Regions from separate parts of the Bacillus sp. AK031 genome, predicted to be linked through region 2. Evidence: predicted binding sites of a transcription regulator. Region 2 holds the regulator's gene; each other region holds the start of a gene.
The links. The regulator LexA, encoded in region 2, represses DNA repair genes until DNA is damaged. The targets are predictions, from matches to a motif close to CGAACATATGTTCG.

Region 1 (7,922 bases), 1.2 Mb from region 2:
ACAGGCGCAGTCCCTGGTTGAATTTTTTGCGGATAGAGAAATAGATGCGGTATACAGCAGTCCGTATTTAAGAGCGGTAAAAACAATCGAGCCGCTTGCTGATAAGAGGGGGATATCTATCATACAGGATGACCGTCTTGGCGAAAGAATCTTGAGCGGCAGTCCCACTGATGACTGGATGGTTCACCTGGAAAAAAGTTTTGATGATTTTGACCTTGTGCTGGAGGGAGGAGAATCAAATCGTACTGCCTGCGAACGTGCTTCTTCCTTTTTAGAAGATATAGTAAAAGGGGAACATGAGAATATTGTTGCGGTCAGCCATGGGAATTTAACGACGCTGCTGCTTAGGTATTTTGATGGCCGCTTTGGCTATAAAGAACTGATGGAACTGAGCAATCCGGATGTTTACCATATTGTTTTCGAAGACGGAGAACCGGTTGTCAACCGCATTTGGAGTGAATAGAGGTACCGGGGGGTTCTGGTTTCTATTTATGAGCCAAAATTTAAATATATGAGTATTTGTCCGTTAATTCTCAGCTGAAACCTTCCAAAAATACATGTTCAAAAGATCCGAATAAAAAGAGTACAGCATCTCCGCTGTACTCTTTTAATCCTTCTTCTTTTACCACGCCCGGCCATATTGCTTAGGCGCTTCGATTTCAATTCCAAGCTCTCTTGCTGCCGTTCTCGGCCAATAAGGATCCCGTAAAAATTCCCTTGCCAGCAAAATGAGGTCGGCGCGCTCGTTTTGCAGAATTTCCTCTGCTTGAATCCCGGTTGTGATCAGTCCGACGGCACCGACAGCAATATCGGCCTGGCTGCGGATGGTTTCGGCCAGTTTCACTTGATAGCCGGGATACACTGGGATTTTTGCAGGTACTACTGCCCCTGAGCTGACATCAATCAGGTCGACTCCCTGTTCTTTCATCCAAGCGGAGTACACAGCGTAATTCTCTGCATCCAAACCGCCGCCTGCATAGTCTTTGGCTGAAACACGAACGAACAAGGGACCATTCCAGACAGAGTTGACTGCTTCTATTACTTCGCGAAGGAAGCGGTAGCGATTTTCTGGAGTCCCGCCGTATTCATCCGTTCGTTCATTTGAAAGAGGAGAAAGGAATTCATTAATTAAATAGCCATGGGCTCCATGAATCTCGATTACATCATATCCCGCTTGTTTAGCTCTTTCGGCTCCCTGTTTGAACGCTGAGATTGTCTCATCAATTTCAGTCTTGGTCATTTCCTTTGGTGTTTTCATTTTTTCATTGAAAGGAATAGCTGAAGGGGCGATGATGTCTCCTTCAATGACAGCCTTTCTGCCTGCGTGGGCAAGCTGGATTCCGACATGGGCTCCTTGCTCTTTCATAAGTGAAACCAGTTCGCTTAATCCTTCAACATGGTCATCACTCCAAATTCCCAGGTCCTGGGGGGAAATCCGTCCTTGAGGTGTTACGGCTGTCGCTTCCTGGATAATCAGGCCCGTGCCGCCGACCGCCCTGCTTGTATAGTGGGTTTTGTGCCAGTTTTCAACTTTCCCATCTTCATTATGGGAAGAATACATGCACATTGGCGCCATGACAATTCTGTTTTTCAATGTAATGTTTTTAATTTTATATGGTTCAAATAGCTTGGCTGACATTCCATCCGCTCCTTTATGATATTTCGTGTTCCTAAAGACATGATTATTATATCAACTGAGAATTTGCTGAAAAAGGATTTTGCCTAGTTCTTATCCATTTTCCTGAGTTCTTTCAACGAGTACTTCGTGCCTCTCCACAAGACTCCGCCCCGGACAAACGTGAGCAGCACCGCTCTGATAATACTGTAAGTGAAAATCAGGGCCGTAAGCGGGAGGACGAGGAACAAAGCCGGAGAAAAGGTGGTCATTTTTCTAATCACCGCCCTGTAGCTGAGAAAAATCAGGATGATAGCGGCACCACTTAAAATCTGTACTTGCAGGTCCGGAATCAGCAGTGCCATAAAGGGAAGCACCTGGGAAAATAACACCCCTGATATCGCCAGGATCACCATTGAATAGCGGTAATACAGGCCGGCGAAGGTGTTTTTCTCTAGCCCTTGAAGCGCGGATCTCAGGGTAGGATACCATTCAACTGAGAGAAGGTTGATTGCCGTCACGATTCTCTGCTCGAGTTTATGTTTTTTTATAAGAGCTCCCAGCTGCAAATCATCGTCCGGGCGGTTTTTTAAGCTCTCATGGGTACCGATTTCCTCGTATGCCCTTCGTGTGACCAGGTTAAAGGCACCGATCCCCATTCCGATTGAAGAACGTTCGTCATTCGCCTTCCATGGCCTTTTATAATAGGAAAACCCGAAGAGGAAAAAGGCAATGAATGTCTTCAGCCAGAAGCCTTTTGCTGTTAAGGAAGGGGCCGCAGTCAAGTGATCGGCCTTTTCCATTTGCAGTGCATTGACAGCTTTTGACAGCACCTCAGGATTGTAATGCACATCGGCATCTGTAAACAAAAGCAGCTCTCCATGAGAGTGCAAATATCCTTGAAATAGTGCATGATTTTTTCCGAGCCACCCTTTCGGCAGTGTGTCTAAATGAAGGGCTTTAATTCTGCAGTCTTTTCCTGCAAGCCGGTCAATCTTATTTCCGGTTTTATCAGTTGAACGATCATTTACGATAATCCATTCAATCCTTTCATACTCCAGCTTCAGTTGTGACAGAATGCTCTTTTCGATTGTGTCCTCCTCATTCCGGGCGGGAACGATGATGGATACGAGCGGTCCGTCATGGCGGGACTCTGTTTTCTCCAGAGGATGGATATTTCGCATTCCCAAACCTATATCTGCAAAAATAATGCTCCAGCCAATCAAGTTGACGATTATTAGTATTTCAATCATTTATCATTCTCCTGTGCATTTTAGGCTGCGTTTTGCATTTCCATTATTGTTCTCTATTTTAACAAGTAGTATTTCTTGATGCAGTTTTGGATGTTTAAGAACTTTGCAGTGTGAAATTTACTCCTTTTCATGACATCTGCAGATAAAAGGGGTAAAATAAAAGAATGAACACTCATTCATTTTTAATATTTCGAAAAAGTGGTGAAGAATATGATTGCCAAATGGGCTGGAGATATAGCGAAGATTGTCCTTCCGACTCCGTTTGCCGTAGGAGATGTGAATGTCTATCTTGTAAAAGGAGAGGCATTGAGCCTGATTGATGTGGGACCGCTGACACAGGAGGCAAGGGACGTATTGGATGTAAACATGGCGGAACTGGGTTATTCTGTCGGGGATATCGATCAAATTATTTTGACCCATCATCATCCCGACCATGCTGGAATGCTTGACTGGATGCCGGACAATATTGATATCATTGGCCACCCTGCGAATGAAAGGTGGCTTATCAGGCAAGATGAGTTCCTTGAAGAACATGACCGATTTTATATAAAGCTGTTCATGCAGGCCGGTTTGCCGCAGGAATATTTTCCTTTTATCAAAAAGATCAGATCGCCTCTTAAGTTTATGGGGCACAGGGGGTTGACGCGCACCACCAATAAAGGAGAATCCCTTCCCGGCATGAAGGATTGGACGGTTCTGGAAACCCTTGGGCATGCTCAGAGCCACTTGTCTTTCTGGCGTGAAAAAGACGGTGTCATGATTGCTGGAGATCATATCTTAGCGGATATATCCCCAAACCCTTTAATTGAACCTCCTGAAAAAGAGGGGATGGAAAGGCCGAAGCCGATGCTTCAATATAATCAGTCGCTTCACGAGCTGCTGCAGGTTGACATCAGCCTGGCTTACACAGGCCACGGAGGAGAAGTGGCGGACGTTCACGCTCTTATACATAAGAGGCTGAAGAAGCAGCATGAGCGCGCGATGCATGTAAAAGCCATGCTTGTAAATAATCCGCAGCCGCTTTTTTCACTATGCCAAAAACTGTTCCCGGCCGTTTATCGTAAAGAACTTGGCTTGACCCTGTCTGAAACGCAGGCTCAAATTGACTATCTTCTGGCAAGACAGGAAGTACATTGTGAAGAGCGGAAAGGTGTCTTGTTTTATTTCTGTTAGAAGGAAGGTGCAGGCTAATGAACCACCGTTTGAAAAATAAAAATGTCGTGATTACCGGGGCCTCTGGAGGAATTGGAGAGAGAATTGCCATTAAAGCGGCTGAACAGGGTGCCAACGTTGTACTGATTGCCCGTAATGCAGAACGACTGAAGGAAATCGGGCAAACCATTGAGAGAGAATACAAAGTGAATGCCTTCATTCACAGTGTTGACGTGTCTGACTTTAGCTCGCTTCCCTCTGTGTTTCAATCCATCTACCGAGAAGCGGGCAATGTGGATGTACTTGTCAACAATGCCGGCTATGGAATTTTTGATGAGGCAGATGAAGCGAACTTTGAGGATATCAAAGGAATGTTTGATGTGAATGTCTTAGGCCTGATCGCCTGTACAAAACATGTGCTGCCAATCATGAAGAAGAGAAAATCAGGCCACATCATCAATATTGCCTCTCAGGCGGGCAAGCTGGCGACACCGAAATCCAGTGCCTATTCAGCGTCAAAGCATGCGGTCCTTGGATTCACCAACAGCTTGCGGATGGAAACGGCATCTTCCAACATCTTTGTCACTGCCGTCAATCCCGGCCCGATTGCCACCAACTTTTTCAACGTGGCCGACCGTTCAGGAACGTATGAAAAAAACGTGGAGCGCCTTATGCTTAATCCTGATGCCGTCGCTGAAAAGATTGTGGGCAAAATGCTTACAAACACAAGAGAAATCAACCTGCCGCGCTGGATGAATGCCGGCAGTGTAGTCTATACACTGTTCCCCGGGATTGTCGAAAAGCTCGGGAAGAATGCTTTTTTTAAGAAATAAGTTTAGTTTGCAGTCCAAGGGTTTCCTTGGACTGTTTTTTCATTGTTTGCAATCAGCTTTCTTTCCATGGGGTTTTACCTTATTGCCCATTTCTTGCTGTTTCTCCTTTTTTGTCCAGGCGCGCATAAATTTTCTCCGTGTTCCAGCAAAATATATTTGAAAACGAACGTATATTCGTATACAATTTTAGATAAAATAGAACGAATGTTCCCTTTTTGAAAGGAGTGGAAAAATTGACTGTCGACTATAGTGAGCTTCCTGACCAGAAGATTTTATGCATCGATATGAAGAGTTTTTATGCAAGCTGTACGGCTGTCATGATGGGGCTGGATCCTTTGGACTGCTATTTGGCAATTGCCGGAAAGCTGGATCGTCCCGGAAGTGTCATACTGGCCGCTTCTCCAAAATTAAAAAAGGAATTCGGCATCAAAACGGGCTCCCGCCTGTTCGAAGTTCCTAAAGACCCCAAAATTATGGTGGTGGAGCCGGCGATGGCCACCTACATCCGCATCTCCACCGAAATCACCCGTTTATTTCACCGTTATGTTCCCAAAGATGCGATCCACACATACAGTGTCGACGAAAGTTTTTTGAAAATTGACGGCACAGCGAGCCTGTGGGGGGATGCCCATACGATCGCCTGGAAAATCAAGCAGGATATCGAAAGGGAGTTTCAGCTTCCCTGCGCCATCGGCATTGGGCCGAACATGCTGATGTCCAAACTGTGCCTCGATTTGGAAGCGAAAAAATATGGTGTTTCCGAATGGACATATGAAGAGGTACCCAGTAAATTATGGCCCGTTTCTCCCTTAAGCGAAATGTGGGGAATCGGAAGGCGTCTTGAAAAAACACTGAACCGAATGGGCATTTTCAACGTTGGCCAGCTTGCGAAGTATGATTTGGAAAAGCTCGAAAGCAAGTTCGGCATCATGGGCAATCAGCTTTACTATCACGCATGGGGAGTCGACCTGTCAGAGATCGGGGCCCCGATTATGGAAGGGCAGGTCAGCTTCGGAAAAAGCCAGATCCTTCTCCGCGACTACAAGGAGGAGAAGGAAATCAAAAGTGTCATATTGGAAATGTGTGAAGAGGTAGCCAGGAGAACCCGCCATCATCGCCAGGCCGGCCGTACAATCAGCCTTGGTGTCGGCTACAGCCAGGAGGAATTTGGAGGAGGTTTTCAGCGGTCCCGCTCCATCGAAGAACCAACCAATATCACGATGGACTTGTACAGAGTCTGCCTCGAACTTTTTAAAGAAAACTACAATGGAAAAACCGTTCGCAGCATCTCCATCAGCCTCGCCAACCTCTCGCCGGACGAAAGCATGCAAATCAGCCTGTTTGAACCCGACCGCTGGAAGAAACGGGAACTGGGCTACGTCGTCGACCAGATCCGCCATAAATACGGTTCGGGTGCACTGCTGCGGGCCATTTCCTACACTGCTGCAGGCACTGCCAAACACAGGGCTACCCTGGTAGGAGGGCATAAGGCATAGTTCAGAGCAGAATATTATGCTCCATGTAAACAGTGTACTTCCTGCTGAAAATGGACACAAACGCCTAAATCAATAGAGAAAGAGGGGATGCAAATGAATCGCGACCGTGGAAGAATTAAATGGACCTCCATGATGCTTCCGGAGCACGTAAAGCTGCTGAGGGACTGGGCAAAGGAAGACAGTTTTGAACAGCGCAAGAAAGTAGATGAACAACGGCTTGAGGAGCTCAATGAAGTAACCGCTGAAGCCATGGAGTTCAGCCGGCTGGTCACCATCACCCATTATGCCGGACGGCGCCATGAACTGCTTATCGGCCGGGTTCATTACTACGACGGCTTAAACAGCAAGCTTCATGTCGTTGACCAGTTTGAGAAGACATACTATTTATCCATCAATGATATTGCCGATATTCGTTTTACAGAAGAGTTTTAAAGGCGCGGTGAGAAAGAGAAAAGCCTGGAATGAAAGAGGAAACCCTCTTTTGTTCCAGGCTTATGTTTGCAGCTTATAAAACGGCTGGTGTAATCCAGCTTCAGGCTAAATAGATGCTTTTCGTGGACTATTCTTCATCCAGAACTTTTTCTGCACGTACGCAGGATTCAAACTTGCCTTTATGGGAAGCATCACAGAACGGCATCTTTGAAGAAAGTCCGCAGCGGCATAAAGAAAATACATTTTTCGTTGGAAAAACGTTGCCTTCAGCGTCAATAAGTTCTACATCGCCGGTCACCTTTAATGATCCATTGTCATTTACTTTGATTTGTACTTTTGTCATCATCAATCATCCTTTCTACTATGTAACAAAGAGTCCCCACCTTGATAGTAAGTGGAAGGATGAAAAAATGCAACAATTTCCATGGAGAAGAGGGATCCGCCGCTCAATCCCGAAAAATGAACAGGCAATTCATGATATGATAAAATCAAACAAAAAGCGGAACACCAAGGAGGACTAAATAACATGGAGATCACCATCACCACGAATGCGCTGGAAGTACTGAAGGAAAGAATAGGGGATACAGAAGGTTTTCTGAAAATAAAATATGATACAGAAGGGTGCGGCTGTGCAGTGAGCGGCATCCCTGTCCTCGAGTATGTCGAAAAAAAGGGAGATGAGGACATCGAAATCACGACAGATTCAATGCCCGTTCTGGTCGAAAAGTCAAAACAGGTATTTTACGATAACATCATGAAAATTGACTTTTCAAGTTCTTCCAATACCTTTCAGCTAAAGAGTCCGTCACAAATATTGAACGGGAGAATGAATTTTATCATGCGTTAACCCGGCGAAAAAAGGATGGTCCATTTACATATAAGTAGTTCAGTTTTGGAGTGCAAAACACGATTTGTACCCTTAAATGAACTGCTTTTTTCATAGGAAACTAAAATACTAATCTGCGCCCTGATTCGTAAGGTAAAGTGTAACCAAAACTGGCAGCCTTCCGGAAAGAAGATGGTAAGATGAAGTGAAGATGGTTTCTTGATGATAGGAAGTCCTATCTTAAAGTGAGGGGGCGCAGATCCATAAAATAAGGGAAGATTTTTCCCTTAAACTGCAAAACTGGCTGATTGAGCG
Region 2 (7,922 bases):
TGCTCTTCAGCACTGTCAGAAGGGAATAAAAAGTCCTTCTTAACAATCTCTCTCCACTTTTTAATCGAGTTATCATTAGAATCAAGATATGCATAAGTAAAGTAAGATCCTGGCAGGACACTATTTTTCTCTTTAAGTTCATATAAAGAAATGACAATCGGTACATCCTTTAACTTTTCGTCTTGCCTTACTCTATTAATGATGGTTTTAGCCATTTTCTTTCCTTCACTAATCATTTTTTTAGCACTGATTCTTTGGGTATCGAAATGTTTCAATCCCAGGTTATCATCAACCGTAATATAGTCAGTCGATTTCATTGCCAGCCCAATTGACAACCCTTTTAGATTCCCTTTTTTATCAATATAATTCTGCTCATGGACATAGCCCAGATACATCGGATTTTCTTTTTTCAGCTCCATCACTTTTTCCCAGCCCATGTCTTCCGTAACTTCAATGGGGGGGTTCAGTCCAAGTTCATCATTTGACTCTCTGCGGATCCAGCTGCCTATATCCTTTAAATACTGGCCTTCCTGATAGATAAATTCATCTGCTGGAAAGTATTCTTCAGACAGGCTCATTAATCCAGTTTCTATTTCATTCATATCGACCCGATTATTCACTTGATATGTGATCAATTCTCTATTCTCACTGAAGACTGAAGATTTCACTTCATATCTTAAATATTCATTTGTTTCATTTTCTGATGTAATTTGTTGTGTAACCAAGTTGGTGTTTTCAGTTTGAGAATTCTCAGGAAAGCCCCAAAAGCTGCACCCGGATAAAAGAAACACAAAACCTGTACTTGTTGCAATCAGTCGTTTTTTCATTTAGGTCTCCCTCCGACCATTATTGTATCACATAGGTTGTTTTAAAGTGTGTGGTGTTTATTATAAGTTAATAAAAAAGCATTGCCGGATTTCCGCTCCAGGTGTGCGACTCTGCGGGGTCTCACCTGTCCCGCAGGTCCCGCAGGAGGTCGCACACCTTCCGCTCCAATCAACCTAAATATTTTCTGTTGCCAAATGATTTCCTGTAATAAAAAATTCTGGATTCTATTATCTGAAACAGAGTGAATGCTGTGGCAAAATATCAAAGAATGGCATCAGAACAAATTCACTTTTTTTGGATGAAATATTAATCTTTTTTTGACCTACAAAACATATCATTAACTAAACCATCACAAAAAATCGCGGTGTAGACCAGCCATATTTAATTCCCATTCAACCTAATATTGATATAAAGAAAGGTTAAATTCAAGCTAGAAGCTTTCAGGATTTTCAATAGTAAAAAGCACTCCATTTTGAAGTGCTTTTCTGCTTATTTCATATTCTTATTCATTGCATTCATCATTTGATTGATTTTCTTTTGGGAAGGTTTTTGTCCCATTTGCATCATCATCATTCTTAACATTTGTTCGTTGATTGGCGGATTTTTCTTAAGGTAGCTCATCATATATTTACGAGCGATGAAAAATCCTAGCGCGACACCAGCTAAAGCAGCCAGTACGCCGACTAGAATGAATTGCCAAAGCATAATTCTATTTCCTCCTTCATGTTGTCCTTATAAAAGTGTACTAAACCAAGAAACATTATACAATAATTTATTAGAAATTTCTCCATAAATCGCTCTATCACTATTGAATGCTGTCCTTACACAGCAAAAATAAACATCATTATACATATTTCCTGACTTTTATCGGTTTCAGCCAGCCGAATTGTTCATTGTTCAAATCGATAGCCAACAGGCGGCCATCCAATTTCCTTAACAACTCAAAGATGTAGGCTTCCCAATCACTATGGCCCGTTAACTCTACTCCTATCATGTTGTCCAAAACCTCTATCACAGCCGTATTATTACCGCATGGGGATTCAATATAATATTTATTATCCTGCTGGATATAATCTCTTCTATTGGCAAGTGCTTGTGCTATCGAACGGTTAAAAGGCAAAAACGGGATGGGTTTTGTGACATAGTGTATCTGTTTATTGATGATTTCTTTCAGTTCCCCGGAGCACCTCGTGCCATCCAGGAATAAATTAAAAAATGATCGTTCTCTGCCATAAAAATAATCAGCAATCTCATCTTCTATCCAGTAGAGTCGGTAGGATTTCATTTCTCTTCCTCCCTATAGGTTGTCCTTTTTTTTAGTATAAAGAACAATAGGAAGTAACCTTGTAGAAATCTGCAAAAAAATAACACTAGTTTTGTCGAAAGCGGTGACCCGATACACTTACAGCTTTCCTTCAAAAAATGAGGCTGCTGATGAACAGCAGCCTTTGAATCCTTACCCCGTACATCCCTTATTTTTCAAGAAGGGCCTTTACGCGGGACACTACATTATTAACTGAGAATCCGTATTCTTCCATGATTTTCTCTCCAGGAGCAGAAGCGCCAAATCCGTTAATTGCCAGGATATCCCCTTCATCACCTGCATAACGATCCCATCCAAGAGGCGATCCGACTTCAATCGCAAGGCGTTTTTTCACAGCTTTTGGAATAATTGATTCCCTATATTCTGTAGACTGTTGTTCGAAGCGGTCCCATGACGGCATACTGATAACTGATACAGCAATACCATCTTTAGCAAGCACTCTTTGAGCTTCCACAGCAAGGCTGACTTCAGAACCTGAAGCAAGCAGCAGGGCATCAGGCTGTTCTTTTCCAGCAGGTGAAACAACATAAGCACCTTTTTCAACACCTGTTTGCGCTTTAGAATCTGTTCCCTTCAGAGTGGGCAGATTTTGCCTTGTCAATACAAGTGCTGTCGGTTTGTCTTTTGATGTTAAGGCAGTACGCCATGCGGCAGCAGTCTCATTTCCATCTGCCGGGCGGATGACTGATAGGTTCGGCATCGCACGCAGAGAAGCTAATTGTTCAATAGGTTCATGAGTCGGACCATCTTCACCGACAGCAATACTGTCATGAGTGAAGACATACGTTACAGGCAGTCCCATTAAAGCTGCAAGTCGAATGGCTGGTCTCAGGTAGTCAGAGAATACGAAGAAAGTGCCTCCGAATACTTTGATCCCACCATGAAGTGCCATACCATTCATAGCGGCCCCCATTCCAAATTCACGAACACCGAACCAAATATTGCGGCCATCATATGATTCCGGTGTAAAGTCACTCTGGTCCTTGATCATTGTTTTATTAGAACCGGCTAAATCAGCAGAACCACCCATCAGAGTTGGCATATTCTTTGCAATTGCATTCATTACTTCTCCAGAAGATGCACGGCTGGCAAGGCTTTTTCCTTCTTCATAGACCGGAATTTCCTTATCCCACCCGCTTGGCAGTTCGCCTGTCATCGCAGATTCGAATTGAGCTGCAAGCTCAGGGTATTTAGATTTATACTCGTCGAACATTTCGTTCCACTCACGCTCTTTTCTCTCGCCTGCATCAACCATTTGTTCTTTAAAACGCTCTTGAACTTCTGAAGGCACATGAAAATCTTGATCAAAAGTCCATTTGTAGGCTTCTTTTGTCAATTTCATCTCTGCTTCGCCAAGAGGCGCTCCATGAACATCTGATTTTCCTGATTTGTTTGGTGCACCATAACCAATGACTGTTTTTACCTCGATCAGGGTTGGATGATGTTCATCAAGCTTCGCTTCTTCAAGAGCTTTTGCGATTTGCTCTGTATCGTTTCCATCATCTACTCGGATATACTGCCAGCCATAAGACTTAAAGCGTCCTTCTACATTTTCTGAGAAAGACTTATCCAGGTCTCCATCCAAGGAGATATCGTTGGAGTCATACATAACAATCAGGCGGCCCAGCTTAAGATGAGCAGCAAGGGAGGCAGCTTCTGAAGATATACCTTCCATTAAATCTCCGTCTCCACAAATACTATATGTATAATGATCTACCAGGTTGAAATTATCCCGGTTATACACGGCTGCAAGGTGGCGTTCTGCCATTGCCATTCCGACCGACATCGCCAATCCTTGGCCAAGAGGGCCTGTAGTCGCCTCAACGCCTGGTGTATGTCCATATTCCGGATGGCCAGGTGTTTTGCTTCCCCACTGTCTGAATTGTTTAAGATCTTCCATGGAAACATCATACCCGGAAAGATATAATAGGCTGTAAAGAAGCATGGAGCCATGGCCTGCAGAGAGAACAAAGCGGTCTCTATTATGCCAATCTGGATTATTAGGATTATGGTTCATAAATCTGGACCATAATGCATAAGCCATCGGAGCAGCTCCCATAGGCATTCCTGGATGCCCAGAGTTCGCTTTCTCGATTGCATCAATTGAAAGTGTACGTATAGTATTAATGGCTAATTGATCTGTTACATCAAACATTAATCAACATCCTTCCTGTTTTTCGGTTATTACTTGTTAATATTAATATTCTTATGAAGTTTATACAACCGATTTGTTTTTTGAGAAAACCTCCATAACTAATATGAAAGCGTTTACTTCATTGATTTTTAAACCTTTCCACCAAACGAAAATTATTTCCGTCATTCTAAAAATACACGAAATTATTTTCCGGAAAAACCTAAATCAATGTTAATTCATACCGGAATGATTGAAACGGATTATCCACTCCAGCGGGCTCACCTCGCACCCATGGAAAGCGAGTGTATGCAGCGGTATTCAACAAGCCTGATTCAAGACATGTCTTAACTCCGGTGTATACAAGCATTTCCTTTTTTAGATTGCTCCTTTTTTAATTCCTAATACCCTAATTTCACGTTAATAAAGATAATTAAAATAAAAAACACGCAAAAATGCGTGTTTTTGATAATATTGATGAACTTCAAGTAGTTTAATGAAGCTTTTTATTTTTTTGTATTTCTTTTACTTTTTCAGGAGTTACTTCATTTCCCTCTGGATCAAACATTCTTGTATTTTCAATCGTAGACCTCATTGATTGTCTGAATGTCTCAAGGTATTCTTTTCTTAACTTTGTTTGTTCCTTTGCTTCTGCAGCTGTTAATCCTTCACCTTTAGCTTTCTTTGCGAGTTTATTGATCCTTGCCATTTTTTCTTTTGAAAGCATAAATTGTTTCTCCTCCTGTAAATGTCGACATATAAATTTAAGCACGAATGCATATAGTCAATTCAAATAATACCGATTTAATATCGACATGTTACTAGAAATAGAGAAAAAAGACAAGTGTCATGCCTCTTCGGAGGAGCTGATAAATTCTTGATACCTTCTATGTACAGTGGCTTTGGATATATTAAAACCAAATCCCCTTAAGGTTGCAGCAATTTCTGCAAAGGTCAGTTTATTGTTTCTAAGCTTCACTATTTCCTCAACAGGAACCTCAATTCGTTCACGGCCTTCCATGTTTCCTCTGTTTTTCAGGTTCTTCTGGGGTTTATACCCCTTTTCAACAGCCCTTCTCATACCTCGCTTGATTTTCAAGTTATGGAGTTTCCGCTGGTGTTCCTCAACCATGCTGACAATCTGCAGTACCATTGAATCTGATTCGGAAAGGTGAAGTTCTCCATTATGAGAAATACTGTAGATCTTAACCCCTTCTTTCACTATACAATGGATCAGGGCAATCTTTGCATTTCCCCTGCCAATCCGTGTTTCATCTTGTATAAGCACCGCGCCAATGCTCTCTTTCTTCAACAAATCGAGCAGTTCGAGTACTCCCTCCCTGTCGAGTTCATACCCGCTGGCCTGGTCTTTAATAATATGCGCAACTTCAAAATTGAAGCTGGCAGCAAGTTGAAGAAGTTCTTCCTCCTGCCTTTGCAATGATGTTTCCTGTGTATCCTTTTTTGTACTTACTCTGCAATAAATTGCCGCTTTCATAACAAACGCTCCTATTCTGTACCGCTTGCAAGCTCATAATTATCTTTTTCAATAAGAAATGACTTTTCTGCCGGAATGATAAGAGAATCGCCAGGCCTGATGATATCCGTTGCCAGGTTATTCTTCTCGCTTACCCATTCCATCACTTCTTTAGTAGAAAGATCGTGTTCTTCCGAAAGCTCTTGAGAAATAGTCCAAAGCGAATCCCCTTCTTGAACGGTCACTTTTTGATAGGATATTGTGCTTTCTACTTTCATTAATGCTATAAAACTTGTTATGAGTGCCAATCCCATTAGAAGGATAACATAAGAATAATTTTTCCAAATTGCAGTCAACATTGAAATACCTCCATGCGAATGTTTGTTCGTTAATTGTTAAATCGATTATAATACGAACATTCGTTTGGTGTCAACAGATATTCGAACTTATGTTTGTATCCATTTCTTTGACATGCTATAATGGGAACAAAAGATCGGTTTTGAGGTGGAATAAATGACAAAATTATCTAAAAGGCAGCAGGATATCCTTCAATATATTAAAGAAGAAGTTAAATCTAAAGGATATCCGCCTTCTGTAAGGGAAATTGGTGAAGCTGTCGGGCTTGCTTCCAGTTCAACGGTACATGGCCATCTTGCCAGGCTGGAAAGCAAGGGGCTGATTAGACGAGATCCTACTAAACCAAGGGCTATTGAAGTGTTAGACTTAGAGGAAGATAGTATCCCTAGACAAACTGCCGTGAATGTACCGCTTATCGGTAAGGTTACTGCCGGCCAGCCTATAACGGCGATTGAGAATGTGGAGGAATTCTTTCCGCTTCCCCAGCACCTCGCTCCAGCTGATGAACAGGTATTCATGCTTGAAATCATGGGTGATAGTATGATAGAAGCCGGGATTCTCGATGGAGATTATGTTATTGTACGCCAGCAGCAGACCGCAAATAATGGGGACATTGTCGTAGCGATGACAGAAGAGGATGAAGCAACAGTAAAACGTTTCTTTAAAGAACAGGATTTCGTACGACTTCAACCAGAGAACTCTTCTATGGAACCTATTATCCTTCGCCATGTTTCAATTCTCGGTAAAGTAATTGGCGTTTATCGCCAAATACATTAAAACGAAAAGCAAAAAGCCAGACAAAATGCCTGGCTTTTTGCTTTTTTTAATAGATTATTTGTGTCATCTACTAATACTAATATATAAATCACTGCACTTTTTCAGGCTTCTCTATTCAGATTATTTTCTACAAGTCATTGTAGACTCCCTGCACGAACCAAACCAAATAAATGATGATAGAGCCTGCTTTTCATCATTTATTGCTGTTTGATGATGAGTTAATCCTATCTACTAAGTCATCCAGACTGCCATAGCATTTCTCAACTTCCTGCAAATAGTAGAAGGTACTGGTTTGATTTAGACTCATCGCTTCTTTATTTGGAAAATGGAGGAAGACTTTTTTACGGAGCCCCAAAGCGATCCCCAATTCAATATGGCTGCCTTTTCCTGCAGGCAGCAGCACCACCACGAAATCCGAATCCGATACTGCCTGTTTCTCTTCTTTTCCAATTTGTTCAAGCTCCTCAATGTTTACAGCTCTTTCATTCTGAGTCCAATCATAACTATGTATATAGCCCCTGTGTTTTAATTGTTCGCTGATATATCTCACCTGCTGAATGTTTTTGAAGCTGGAAGCCACATAAAATTTCATTCCTCCAAAATCCCCCTCATTCGGATTACCTTGCCATCCAGCTCAGGAGCCACTTCCTTCATACCCATCCTTTTATAGAACTTCCTGGCTGATGTATTCGTTGGCGAGACTCTTAAATGATACTCGTTAACGTTTTGTTTCAGAAAATAATCAAGAGCATACCTATGAATCTCTATTCCGTGTCCCTTGTGCCTGCATTCCGGTTTTAAATAATAAAGATGAACATATCCGATGGGTTGGCCTTCATGCTGCCTTATCGATAATTCCAGCTGGCCAATCAGTTCATTTTCTGCCTCTGCCATAACAAAACCTTCTGGAAACTCATTGATTTTCTCTTTCAGCCACCTCAGATATTCTTCCTCATTAAAGCTTGAAGTATCATTAAAACTGACTGCAAAGGAATCTTTTCGGAAGTTGAGTACAAACTTTTCATGCT
Region 3 (7,922 bases), 1.8 Mb from region 2:
AAAAGACGATGTAAAAGGGCATTGGGCAGAGAAGGAAATACTCAAAGCCAAGAAAGCCAAAATCATTCAAGGTCATGAAGATGGAACTTTTCGTCCAGATGAGCCAGTTACCCGAGGGCAGTTAGCTGTAATATTAGACAGAGCCGGGTTATTGAAATAACAATTTGGAGATGATATATAATCAACATTGAATTACTCCACAAAAAAGCCCTCATTCCTTATGGAGTGGGGGCTTTTTTCTATGTAACTAAATCATAGAAACTAATTTACTATATTCTTTCCCATTCGTTCTGAAGTAAAGAGTGTATTCGATACCATCATCTTCTACTGTCATAATAGTGCAGGATGTATCTTTCTTTCGGCCACCAATAGCCGCCCCGGCAATTAGTCCAAGTCCACCGGTTGCTACGCCACCAATTATTGCACCTGCTGCAGCTTTACCTGCACTTCGTTTTCCTTTTTCATCCCATTCTACCTTTTTTACGTTAAGGGTCACTAGACCAATTTTAAGTACTTTAGGATCAGCTCCCTGACGAATTGAAACTTGTTTTGGTTTTATTGTCGGATGACCGCCAATATAATCAAGCCTTATTTCTTTGGTTCTTCCAGCTTTGATAGCACGTTTTCGATCTTCGCTGTTCTTATTGGCTTGTTCTTTAGCGTTATTCAAATCGGCTTTAACTTGCTCTTTAATTTTATCGAGAAATCCCATACAATAGTCCCTCCTTAAGTCTATATATCTATTGTATTACAAATATTGGGTGAATAACCAGACAAATTAAAAAGGTAAGTTATCAAAATCAAACCCCACCTCTCCTGAGTTTACTATATAAATAATACCTCAATAACTCTTCAACCTTATTCCGGATCCTGGGATTAAAATAACTATGTAATTCTTCATATCCCTTGTAGAAGAACATGAACCTTGTAAAAGTATCGTCATGCTCAACCTGTTCAACCCTCATCCTACATTTTCTCATAGCCAAGTTAGTATCCTTCAAGTCCTTTTGGACAGCTTTCATTGCATTCTCAATCAAGTCCATATATGGCCGGTTTAACTTGAAATTACCTTGCTCAAAAACTTTCCAGTCCCGGTCAAGAACTGTGAGGAGCATAGGAAGGTACATGGCTTGCTCAATAATGTCACGGTCATGTTCAGGTATCCTGGTCATCTTTATTCCCTCTCAGCAGCAATGATTTCTTCAATAAGAATTCTATGGATATTATCATCAATTTCAAAAAGTATGTATTTCATTAGCATATCCACTTTTGCCACAATTCCAGTTAGTTTTCTAAAGAATCCACCCCTCCACACTGTGAGCTTAATAAAAACCGTGTAGTTTAATGATTCCATGACGATGATGCCGATTTCTTCAAACTCTTGCTCGTCCACTTCCGGCTTTCTTTGCCTGACTTCATCAATTGGTATTTGTCTTATTAATTTTACATGTTCAGGCATAAAGAAAGCCGACTGCCATTTTATTTTCCCTCGGTCATTGATCATCCCGTTTCATCTCCTTATACCATTAATTATACAAACATTTGTTCGTAAATCAACTTGAAATCGAACTATCGTTCGTATAAAATTAGGTCAAAAGGAGTTGATACTGATGAACTGCTTGTTTAAAACCTCATTGAAGAATAAGTTACCCATTGAACTAATCTATATAAATAACCAGGGAGTAATCTCACAAAGAGCTGTGATTATGAGGAAAATAACGCCTGATAGCATATTAACTTATGACATGAAAAAACAGCAGCTGAGGTCCTTTAAACAGGCAAACATCTTATCAGCTGCCAAACAACGAAGGAGACTAAATCATGGCTGAATTAACCCAGAGACAGAAAGAAGTACTGGAAGCAATAAGCGAGTATGGAAACAAAAATAACTATCCACCAGCATACCGAGATATCGGTGAAATGGTTGGTCTAAAGTCATCATCCACAGTGAGCTGGTTTCTTCATAAACTCAAAGAAAAAGGATATATCAGTTGGGAGCCCACTCAACCAAGGACTCTCCGTGTAATAAAAACCGCCTCTTAATTGAGACGGTTTTTTTGTGTTCAGTAAAGGAATATTTGTCTACATACTGTCATAACCATTTATCAAGTAGTTCAGAAGTGGACTGCAAATACAAGGGTAGGGGAGAGGTTGAAATGACAATCAAAAAAGTATCACTCTGTTTAAACGTTGATGATCCGGAACAAAAGGTGCTTCATGATTTCGTGACTAAACTTCCTAATGGGGGCAAACGAAACGGAAGCCAGTTTTTGAAAACTCTGGTGGACAGAGAGTACCAAAGATCACTCCAAAAAAAAGAGGTAATTAAGACATCTGGAGGCGGGATCACCTTAAGATTATGACCTCCCTCCTCCATGTCCCTTTTGTTACATTGTTACACGGTTGACACTGTCAATTGTCATGACATTTGGAAGGGGGTGTTTTGATGATAGAAGGAAAGGGGTTAGGAAATAAGAAAGTAAATCGAGTGAACATCTCACTGAACAATAAGATGAGCGCAAAACTAAATAGGTTGTCCACAGCTTGTAACATGAAACCTACCACTCTCGCCTGTCTCTTGGTTGAGACTTGTTTGAATGATCCCGAGTTCGTATTTAAGTTGCAGCAGGAACATAGTATTGATTCTGCTTATAGAATTGTTCCTGTGAAAGATTTTAATACCGGGGAGCTGCAATACATTCTGAATGAGAGGTGATTGATGTGGACTGGGTAAGTTTTGGGACCGGCGTAATGAGTACCATTTTTCTGTTTGCTATTTGGCCAGACAAAGATGAGTCTGAAGAAGATGATGTAGTGATGCAAGACGATGAAATGAAAATCAACGATTTTACGGTCAGACACGTCACACTATCCTGCCAGACCTGCCGAAAGTTAAAAAGGCATAAGGAAATCCAACCGAATCTATTCCAGTGTGTGAAGTGCAAAAGGCACGTTGATATACGAACTGCATAGAAGTATGATATAAAAAAAGGAGCTCCTATATGGAAGCTCAAAATTTTAATTACATACCTGTATAAGAGTTAATTACGCATGTGCAAAGTTGATGACAGGATCACTTGAACCCTGTGAATCAACATAAATAGTCGTCTCAGAACCAACAAGTGCGATATCGGCGCCATCGGCAAGCAAGGTTGTCATCGTTTTATCGCCGCCCCATGTCGTCGTTAATTCAACGTCGAGACCTTCGTCTTCAAAGAAGCCTTTTTCCAGGGCGACATACTGAGGTGCATAGAAAATGGATCGCGTTACTTCAGCAACTTTCACTTTTTGCGCTTTCTGTTCTTCTTGGGCGCACCCCCACATACCAACTGAAAGAATGAGAATCATAAATAATAAAACACTAAGTTTCAGCAGCCTTTTCAAAATGGTTCCTCTCCTTTAGCCTGCCAATCCCCGCCGCATATGGCTGCATAGAGTCGATGCAGGCGGGATGAAAGACAGATATTGTTTGCTACATATCGTATGTAAAAATAAAATTTGTGTGATAGCCTATAAATCGAAGAAAGGGTGAGACGATGAAAAGCGGCACAATTCTTGAAAAAACAATCTTCCCGTCACCGAATCCGGCAGTTGAACTATTTTCTGTTACCTACTGTGCAGACGGCCTCCGGGTGAAGGGCTTGCTTGCCCAGCCAAAAAATGATGGAGTGTATCCCGGCTTTCTATATCTTAGAGGAGGAATCAAAAATATTGGGCAGGTAAGACCTGCGCGTATTGCGCAGTTTGCTTCTGAAGGCTTTGTCGTCTTCGCGCCTTTTTACCGGGGCAATCAAGGAGGAGAAGGGAATGAGGACTTTGCCGGAGACGACCGACACGATGCTTTCGCTGCCTTTGATTTACTCGCTGACAATCCTAAAGTGGCAGGGAGGAAAGTCCATGTCTTTGGGTTTTCCAGAGGAGGCGTAATGGCTCTCCTCACAGCTATCGAGAAGCAGGAAACAGCATCGGTGGTCACTTGGGGCGGGGTATCCGATATGGTTCTGACTTACCGAGAACGAAAGGATTTGCGCAGGATGATGAAGAGAGTTATTGGGGGAACACCCAATAAATATCCGATGCGGTATAAATGGAGGACCCCGCTGTACCATTTAGAGGAAATAAGTGCACCTGTACTTATCATACATGGCGAGAAGGATCATAATGTATCCATTGATCATGCATATAAGCTTGAAAAAAGACTAAAAGAACTGGACAAAATGGTAGATACCTATTATTTTGAGAACTATACACATTATTTTCCGCCGGCAATCAACCGTGAAATTGTTCAGATGGTCTGCAGCTGGATGAAGAAACAAAGCGTGTGACATAGCAGGATGGAACAATTAAAGTTTAAGGGAGTGTTCCTAATGGGAATGGGTTTGGAATTAAATACAATGATTGTGACCAAAGGAAATGAAGAACGAATGGAAGAGAACTTTTTCCAGCTTGTAAAAGAGGGATATCGTTTATATCCGATGGAAATACCAGTCGAAGTGAAAAAGACGAAGGAAGCAGATACGAATGGGATGGGTGTGATCAGGAAGCTTCAGTGGGAAAATGGCCAAACGATCATTACTTATCAATTAACATCCTTGAACAGCACAAATTGATAAAAGGCTGATTCAAAGAGATTGTTGAGCGGGCGAAAAATAACTAAATTATCAGGACATAAAAAAGAGGCAGGCTCAAAATTGGGAGCATGCCTCTTTTTCATATTATGCGTTAAGTGGACCGCCTTTAGATTGAATTTCTTCTGGAACGTTATTGAACTTCGTGAAGTTTTTCTTGAACTTGCCTGCAAGCTCTTTCGCTTTTTCCACATAAGCTTCTTCATCCGTCCATGTTTTACGCGGTTGCAGTACTTCATCAGGTACACCTGGTACATGAATTGGAATTTGAAGGCCGAAAATGTCGTCAGTCGCTGTTTCAACATTAGCCAGTTCACCTTCAAGTGCAGCTTGAACCATAGCGCGTGTATAAGAAAGCTTCATTCTGCTGCCGACACCATACTCTCCGCCAGTCCAGCCAGTGTTCACAAGGTATACTTGAGCATTGTGCTCATCGATTTTCTTACCTAGCATCTCTGCATATACTGTTGCAGGAAGCGGCAGGAATGGAGAACCGAAGCATGTTGAGAACGTTGCCTGTGGAGAAGTGATTCCTCTCTCAGTGCCAGCCAGTTTAGAAGTATAACCACTTAAGAAATGATACATTGCTTGTTCCTTTGTCAGTTTGCTGATTGGAGGCAATACGCCGAAGGCATCAGCAGTAAGGAAGATGATTGTGTTAGGGTGACCGGCAACACTTGGATCAACAATGTTATCGATTGCTTGAAGCGGGTATGCTGCACGTGTGTTTTCTGTCAGTGTGTTATCTTCGTAATCCGGAATGCGGGTGTTTTCATCGACAACCACATTTTCAAGCACAGAACCAAAACGGATCGCATCAAAGATTTGGGGTTCTTTTTCACGAGTAAGGTCGATAGTCTTTGCGTAGCATCCGCCCTCTATATTAAATACCCCATTTGGAGACCAGCCGTGCTCATCATCACCAATCAAGCGGCGGTTAGGGTCAGCAGATAGAGTTGTTTTACCTGTTCCGGAAAGTCCGAAGAACAATGCTACGTCACCTTCCTGGCCTACGTTAGCCGAACAGTGCATGGAAAGGATATCATTTTCAGGTAGCATAAAGTTCATCACAGAGAAGATTGATTTCTTCATTTCGCCCGCGTACTCTGTACCGCCGATCAGTACGGTTCTTTTTTCAAAAGAAACAATGATGAATGTTTCAGAGTTTGTGCCGTCAACAGCTGGATCCGCTTTGAAAGTTGGAGCTGAAATGACTGTAAATTCAGCTTTGTGGCCTTTTATCTCATCTGCACTTGGACGGATGAAAAGCTGGTGGGCAAACAGATTGTGCCAAGCATATTCATTCACTACACGGATTGGCATGCGGTGCTTTGGATCAGCGCCGGCGAATCCTTTGAATTCAAAAATTTCTTCTTTATCTTGTAAGTAATCAATGACTTTATTATAAAGATTATCAAATTTATCTGAAGAAATAGGCTGGTTTACAGAACCCCAAGAAATTTTATCTTTTGTTGAAGGTTCTTCTACAATGAATTTATCCTGTGGAGAACGGCCTGTATATTTTCCTGTCTCTGCACGGACTGCCCCTGAAGCCGTAAGAATTCCTTCATTGCGGTTCAGAACTTTTTCAACTAATTGAGGTACAGATAATTGTACTTTTGTATTTTTTCCGTTAAGTAATTCATTTAGTTTATTAGACAGGCTAATTGAAGTCATTTTTTTATAACCTTCCTTTGTTCTGTATTTAATGCTCTGCCTCAAAGGCTGAAGCTTCTCCCATAAAGCTTCAGCCTTCAAAAAAGAGCCTTATTTAATTACCCCTTTGCTTTCTCAAGAATTAGTATAACACAATAAAACCATTAGTCTATACTATTTAATTATTTTTACTCGATGTTTTTAAATTGTCACAATTTTAAAGGTGAAATACAAGAATTTTTTGAGAGCGCTGACATAATTGCTGTATTAATGATTTAGTCATAAATGGTGGTGAGTAAACATTTATTTCTGAAAAACCCCGGAATAATATATATTAAGTTATGCTATTACGATTTTATCGAATTGTGAACGTTTGTAAAGAAGTTTCTCTTATATAGGAAGGTTTAATTGAATAACGTGGTTTTCAGGGGTTATAAAAATGGTTGGTTTGTACGTGATGAAAAGCTTGTTTCTCTGTTACAGAATACTTTGCAGTGGGCCTTTCTCCTTGTGGCTGTAGGGAAAGTTACGATGGTGAGTGGAAAATTAAGTGTTCTTAGAACGGTTGTAGAGACAGTTAGAGAAGAGTATGCGAAATTAAATGTTCTTTAATCTGCCCAGAGACACTTAGAAAGGAAATTACTAAATCAAGTGTCTTTAAAATGGTGTATAAGAACCAGCAGAAGCAAGTAGATTTGTGCAGCTGAAATAAGTTGCACAATAAGGAAATAAAACTGTTGACACGTTTTGACAAAGTAAGTTAATATTGACCCTTGAACGGATACTCTTATTCCGAGCTGGTGGAGGGACAGCCCCAATGAAACCCAGCAACCTGCTTGAAAAATATACTTGTCAGAAGTATTCAAAAGGATTGGTCCAAACAAGGAGATAACCTCTTTGTCTGTTTGTTTGAACCAAAATCATTCTTAATGATTTAAGCTGTATTGCTTATCCTGATGACACAGTAATCTGATATAAGGTCATTTTTTAAGCAAAGGTGCTAATCTGATGCAAGGTTCTCCTTGATCAATAAGAGTGAAAGGCGCGGCTTTAAATCATAACCTTTCCTCTTTAATAGACGGGAAGGTTTTTTTTATTGAGAATTTCTGCCCCTGCAGATGAAGTCTTTTGATAAAAACACCATGTTTACTTCATACTACTAAGGGAATGAGTACCGTGATTAACTACCTGAGAACAGGCCATTCTGTTCAGCCAATTATTTTTCTTAAGGGAGGAACACCGATGTCAAAAAAACGTCGTCTGTTTACATCTGAGTCCGTAACGGAAGGACATCCAGATAAAATTTGTGACCAAATTTCCGATTCAATCCTAGATGCAATTCTAACTAATGACCCGAACGCACGTGTAGCATGTGAAACGTCTGTTACAACTGGTCTTGTTTTGGTTGCTGGAGAAATTACAACTAGTACTTACGTAGATATTCCGAAAATTGTACGTGAAACAATCAGAGGAATCGGCTATACTCGTGCGAAATACGGTTTCGATGCTGAAACATGTGCTGTCTTGACTTCCATCGATGAGCAGTCTGCTGATATTGCAATGGGTGTGGACCAGGCGCTTGAAGCACGTGAAGGACAAATGAGCGACGAAGAAATCGAAGCAATCGGAGCTGGTGAC

Region 1: a site for LexA is predicted at 5,017-5,030, ahead of M1E09_RS07105 (Y-family DNA polymerase). Genes of this name have one in related genera too.
Region 3: a site for LexA is predicted at 1,536-1,549, ahead of M1E09_RS04390 (YolD-like family protein). Genes of this name have one in related genera too.

Annotation. Positions count from the first base shown of each region.
Region 1 covers NZ_CP096424.1:1,424,829-1,432,750, forward strand. Annotated here, with positions in the region: gene M1E09_RS07080 (histidine phosphatase family protein) at 1-463, shown strand, start outside; gene namA (NADPH dehydrogenase NamA) at 623-1,639, opposite strand; gene M1E09_RS07090 (glycosyltransferase) at 1,723-2,868, opposite strand; gene M1E09_RS07095 (MBL fold metallo-hydrolase) at 3,079-4,041, shown strand; gene M1E09_RS07100 (SDR family NAD(P)-dependent oxidoreductase) at 4,059-4,853, shown strand; gene M1E09_RS07105 (Y-family DNA polymerase) at 5,138-6,349, shown strand; gene M1E09_RS07110 (YolD-like family protein) at 6,443-6,781, shown strand; gene M1E09_RS07115 (CDGSH iron-sulfur domain-containing protein) at 6,909-7,124, opposite strand; gene M1E09_RS07120 (iron-sulfur cluster biosynthesis family protein) at 7,308-7,628, shown strand.
Region 2 covers NZ_CP096424.1:2,660,458-2,668,379, forward strand. Annotated here, with positions in the region: gene M1E09_RS13765 (CamS family sex pheromone protein) at 1-827, opposite strand, end outside; gene M1E09_RS13770 (YneF family protein) at 1,318-1,536, opposite strand; gene sirA (sporulation inhibitor of replication protein SirA) at 1,673-2,113, opposite strand; gene tkt (transketolase) at 2,301-4,307, opposite strand; gene M1E09_RS13785 (DUF896 domain-containing protein) at 4,777-5,010, opposite strand; gene M1E09_RS13790 (YneB family resolvase-like protein) at 5,131-5,781, opposite strand; gene yneA (cell division suppressor protein YneA) at 5,793-6,119, opposite strand; gene lexA (transcriptional repressor LexA) at 6,274-6,894, shown strand; gene M1E09_RS13805 (group-specific protein) at 7,088-7,486, opposite strand; gene M1E09_RS13810 (GNAT family N-acetyltransferase) at 7,483-7,922, opposite strand, start outside.
Region 3 covers NZ_CP096424.1:870,996-878,917, forward strand. Annotated here, with positions in the region: gene M1E09_RS04375 (N-acetylmuramoyl-L-alanine amidase) at 1-160, shown strand, start outside; gene M1E09_RS04380 (hypothetical protein) at 248-712, opposite strand; gene M1E09_RS04385 (hypothetical protein) at 801-1,172, opposite strand; gene M1E09_RS04390 (YolD-like family protein) at 1,175-1,504, opposite strand; gene M1E09_RS04395 (LexA family protein) at 1,822-2,043, shown strand; gene M1E09_RS04400 (hypothetical protein) at 2,157-2,363, shown strand; gene M1E09_RS04405 (hypothetical protein) at 2,447-2,716, shown strand; gene M1E09_RS04410 (hypothetical protein) at 2,722-2,973, shown strand; partial or broken gene M1E09_RS04415 (ABC transporter substrate-binding protein) at 3,055-3,324, opposite strand; gene M1E09_RS04420 (alpha/beta hydrolase family protein) at 3,537-4,325, shown strand; gene M1E09_RS04425 (DUF2584 domain-containing protein) at 4,368-4,610, shown strand; gene pckA (phosphoenolpyruvate carboxykinase (ATP)) at 4,716-6,305, opposite strand; gene M1E09_RS04435 (hypothetical protein) at 6,693-6,896, shown strand; SAM riboswitch class I at 7,069-7,320, shown strand; gene metK (methionine adenosyltransferase) at 7,527-7,922, shown strand, end outside.